DNA from 2 places in the Pseudoflavonifractor sp. genome. Region 2 is predicted to be linked to the other one. Evidence: predicted binding sites of a transcription regulator. Region 2 holds the regulator's gene; the other holds the start of a gene.

Region 1 (2,398 bases), on a different contig from region 2:
ATGAGGACGGGGTTGTTCTTGGTCTTGCGGCTGAGGATACGGATCACGTTGCGGATCTCGTCGTCACGGCCAATGACCGGGTCCAGCTTGTTCTGGCGGGCACGCTCCACCAGGTCGGAGCCGTACTTCTTCAGGGCGTCATAGGTCTCCTCGGGGTTGTCGCTGGTGACCCGCTGGTTGCCCCGGATGGAGGACAGGGCCTGAAGGATGCCCTCTCTGGTGATGCGGTAGGTCTGGAAGAGGTGCTTCAGGCTGCTGTTGGCGCAGTCCACCAGGGCCAGCAGCAGGTGCTCCACGGAGATGAACTCGTCCTTCATGGACTCGGCAATGGACTCAGCGGTGTTGAGGGCCCTGTCCACGTCCTGGGCCACGTAGATCTTGCCCTGCTCCCGACCGGAGCCGGACACACGGGGCAGCTTCTGAACCTCGTTCTTCACAGCGGCGGCAAAGGAGGGCACGGTCAGGCCCATCTTGGTCAGCAGCTGGGGAATCAGACCGTTTTCGGTCTCCAGCAGGGCCAGCAGCAGGTGGGCCTGCTCAATCTGCTGGTTGCCGTATTCGGTGGCCACGGCCTGGGCCTCCTGGATGGCCTCCAGGGATTTCTGCGTATACTTGTTGGCGTTCATATGGTAAGTCACATCCTCTCAGGGTGTAAAACAGATTCTGAATTGGGGTGGGGGAGGGGGAAATTCCCATCCCGCCAATAATCTACTATCTTTTGGACGGAAAGTCCATACCTTTTTTCTAGGAATAATGAAAAGGGAAAGGGAGCCGGTCAGCCAAGGCTGACCGGCTCCCGCAGCGTTCCCTTACTCGATGGCGATTCTCCGCGCCTCGGGGACCACGGGCTGGGCCTTGGGCAGGTTCAGCTCCAGCACCCCGTTGTTGTAGGCGGCGGTGATGCCGGCCTCGTCGATGCCGGTGATGTCAAAGGAACGGGAGAAGGAACCGTAGCGGCGCTCACGACGCAGGTAGTTACCCTTTTCGTCCTTCTGATCGCTGTTCTCCTTGTGCTCGGCGGTGATGGTGAGGATACCATCCTTTACATCCAGGGTGATGTCCTCCTTGTTGAAGCCGGGCAGCTCAGCCTCCAGCACGTACTTGTCGTTGACCTCACGGATGTCGGTACGGAAGGCGGGCAGGGAGGTGTTGCTGCTGCGGAAGAAGTCACGGGCGAAATTATCAAATGTATCGAACATATTGTCATTGCTGCGCTCAAAAGGAAGCATACCAAACATAGAAATCTCTCCTTTGGATTTGGTTTTAAAATTGTGTTTTTGGGAACTGTAGGACTCTGGCAGTCGAACTATCACTCTGCTAATCATGGCGACCACGCATGTTGCAAATCCCCTTTCAGAGGGCTGAACTCTGTTCCGCTCAACCTCTCTATCTCTTTTTCTGTGCTTAGTATACTTCTGGACTGTGAACAAATATACAATAAATTATGTCTAAATTGTAAACGTTAGCACTCGTAAAAATAGAGTGCTAAAAATGAAAGAAAAATAGCAGAGTGATGCCAGAGAGAAAAAGACGGCGGAACAGGGAATAAAATAATAAGGAATTACCCCCTTTACGGCAGGAAAAGGATCGGCTATAATGGGCCGGAATGAGTCTGTCTGACAGACAAAAAGGAGAGAGATAGTGTGCGACATAAGAACGATTTGGGGAAGGATCCCATTGGTCCCCTGATCCTTCGTCTGGCCATCCCCACCATGCTGGCCCAGCTGGTCAGCGTGCTGTACAGTATCGTGGACCGGATGTACATCGGCAATATTCCCGATATCGGCACCGTAGCCCTGGCGGGGGTAGGCGTATGCGGGCCCATTGTGACCCTGCTGTCCTCCTTTGCCACCCTGGTGGGCCTGGGCGGCGCGCCCAACCTGGCCATGCGCATGGGCGAGGGCAACCGGGATGAGGCCCAGCGGGTACTCAACAACGGCTTTCTCATGCTGCTGGTGCTCTCGGGAGTGCTCACCGCCCTGTTCCTGCTGCTGCGGGAGCCGCTGCTCATGTGCTTCGGCGCCAGTGAGGCCACCTTTCCCTACGCCAACACCTATCTGACCATCTATACCGCCGGAACCTTCTTCGCCCTCATGGCCACGGGCATGAACAGCTTCCTCATCTGCCAGGGCCGCTCCGGGCTGGGTATGGCCACTGTCCTGGTGGGCGCGGTGATGAACATTGTCCTGGACCCCATCTTTATCTACCTGCTGGGGCTGGATGTGGCGGGCGCTGCCATCGCCACCGTCATCTCCCAGATGTGCTCCTGCGTCCTTGTGCTTCTCCTCCTGCGGCGGAAGTCCATGCCGGTGCGGCTGGGCTGGGGCGGCTTCCAGTGGCGTGTGGTGGGGCGTATTGCCAGCTTCGGTCTGACCCCCTTCCTGATTATCGCCACCGA
Region 2 (2,398 bases):
ACAGGCTGGCCTATCTCAGGACCGGCCTCGTCCTGGAATTTTAATCTTTTGCCGCGATGCGGCCGGTCTGTTCCGGCTGTGTCGCGGCATTGCTTTTTCCTGTCCGGGCCGTTTCTTAGCAATCACGCTCCCACTCTGCTTCTGTTCTCCCCGAAATTTTTCCGTTCACAAATCATTTACAACCAACCTATTGACAATGCCGGGGGATGGTGGTACATTTACGTTAGCACTCAGGAAGTATGAGTGCTAAAACATGAGAGGAGGCGGCATGATGGATTTGACTGACCGCAAGAAACGCATTCTGCGGGTCATCATTGAGAATTATATTGAATCGGCAGAGCCCATCGGCTCCAAGACCATCGCCGAGTCCTCCGGACTGGATATCTCCTCCGCCACCATCCGCAACGAGATGGCCGACCTGGAGGCCATGGGCTACCTGGAGCAGCCCCACACCTCCGCCGGACGGATTCCCTCCCCCAAGGGCTACCGGCTCTACGTCAACGAGCTCATGGGTGACTACCGCCTCTCCCTCCAGGAGACCCAGCGGATCAACCAGGCCCTGCGCCTGAAGATGCAGGAACTGGACCGGGTCATCGACCAGGCGGGACGGATTGTCTCCCAGCTGACCCAGTACCCCGCCTTCGCCCTCTCCTCCGGCATGGAGCGGGTGACTATCAAGCGGTTTGACCTGCTGATGGTGGAGCGCAGCGCCTTTATCATCGTGGTGATGACGGACACCAACGTGGTCCGCAACCGGCTGGTGCGGCTGCCCACCGACCTGAGCGAGCCCCAGCTCCAGCTGCTTAACACCCTGCTCAACACCACCTTTACCAATCTCACCCTGGAGGAGATTACCCCCGAGCTGATGCGGGTGGCCCAGCACGCCGCCGGCGACTCCTACGGACTGATCAGTCTGGTTGTCTCCTTCGCCATCGAGGTACTGGAGGAGCTGGAGCACCGGAAGGTGCACACGGCGGGCATCGCCCATCTCCTCGAGCACCCCGAATACCGCAGCCTGGAGAAGGCCCAGACCCTGATGAGCTACCTCTCCGAGGACAACGACCCCAGCCGCTTCCCCGTCCCCAAGGACAACCCCATGAGCATCCTCATCGGCCCGGAAAACGTGGCCGACGCCCTGAAGGACACCAGCGTTGTGGTGGCAAGCTACGACATCGGCGAGGGTATGCGGGGCGTCATCGGCGTGGTGGGTCCCACCCGTATGGATTATGCCAAGATTACCGCCCGCCTGTCCTACCTGGCCCAGGGCCTTTCCAAACTGTTCGGACAGGGCGAGCTTCCCCCCATTGGTGAAAACAATGACGGCAAGAAATAGGAGTGAGCACATAAGCTATGAGTAAAAAGGATCAGGAAAAGGAGCCCGTCTCCCAGCAGGAGACGACCCAGGCCCCCCAGGAGGAGGCCGTGTCCCAGGCCGGAACCGCAGAGGCCCCCGACAGCGCAGAGCTGACCGCCGCCCTGGAGTCCGCCGAAAAGGCTATGGCCGCCCTGAAGGAGAAGGAGGACCAGTTCCTCCGCCTGGCCGCCGAGTACGACAACTACCGCCGCCGCAGCCAGAAGGAAAAGGAGTCGGTGTGGAACGACGCCAAGTCGGAGACCGTGCTGGCCTTCCTTCCGGTGTACGACAACCTGGAGCGCGCCCTCAAGCAGGAGACTGCCGACGAGGCCTTCAAGAAGGGCGTGGAGATGACCATGAACCAGCTGCGTGAGGTACTCAAGAAGCTGGGCGTGGAGGAAATCCCCGCGCTGGGCGAGACCTTTGACCCCAACGTCCACAACGCGGTGATGCACGTGGAGGATGAATCCGCCGGTGAAAACACCGTTGTTGAGGTATTCCAGACCGGCTTCAAGTCCGGTGACAAGGTGGTCCGGTTTGCCATGGTAAAAGTGGCGAACTGAAAGAAGCGCTGAGCCGTCGTGAGCAGCCCGGATGGACCGGAGCGAGGGCGCGAAACCGAAGGGCCGCGCAGCGGACCTGTTTCAAGCCCGAGTCAAAGGGAAGCCGGGCGTCGCGAACAGGCGAAGCGTGACACCACCATCCCCTTTGTAAAAAATAATTTCGATATATTGGAGGAAAAGCACTATGTCTAAGATTATTGGTATCGACCTCGGTACAACCAACAGCTGTGTTGCTGTCATGGAGGGCGGCGACGCCGTTGTCATCCCCAACGCGGAAGGTAACCGCACCACCCCCTCTGTCGTCGCCTTCTCCAAGGACGGCGAGCGTATGGTGGGCCAGGTGGCCAAGCGTCAGGCCATCACCAACCCCGACCGCACCGTTATCTCCATCAAGCGTGAGATGGGTTCCGACTACAAGGTGGACATCGACGGCAAGAAGTACACCCCTCAGGAGATCAGCGCCATGATCCTTCAGAAGCTG

What was found. Region 2 encodes HrcA, which represses chaperone genes, less so after heat shock. Its sites were predicted from a motif close to TGTTAGCACTCNNNNNNNNNGAGTGCTAACA; they were not measured.
Region 1: a site for HrcA is predicted at 1,461-1,491, ahead of ACOX7T_RS01925 (Hsp20/alpha crystallin family protein). Genes of this name have one in related genera too.

Annotation. Positions count from the first base shown of each region.
Region 1 covers NZ_JBMNPX010000001.1:417,722-420,119, reverse strand. Annotated here, with positions in the region: gene clpB (ATP-dependent chaperone ClpB) at 1-626, opposite strand, end outside; gene ACOX7T_RS01925 (Hsp20/alpha crystallin family protein) at 810-1,238, opposite strand; gene ACOX7T_RS01920 (MATE family efflux transporter) at 1,644-2,398, shown strand, end outside.
Region 2 covers NZ_JBMNPX010000005.1:63,392-65,789, forward strand. Annotated here, with positions in the region: gene ACOX7T_RS06715 (MBL fold metallo-hydrolase) at 1-44, shown strand, start outside; gene hrcA (heat-inducible transcriptional repressor HrcA) at 269-1,333, shown strand; gene grpE (nucleotide exchange factor GrpE) at 1,351-1,917, shown strand; gene dnaK (molecular chaperone DnaK) at 2,102-2,398, shown strand, end outside.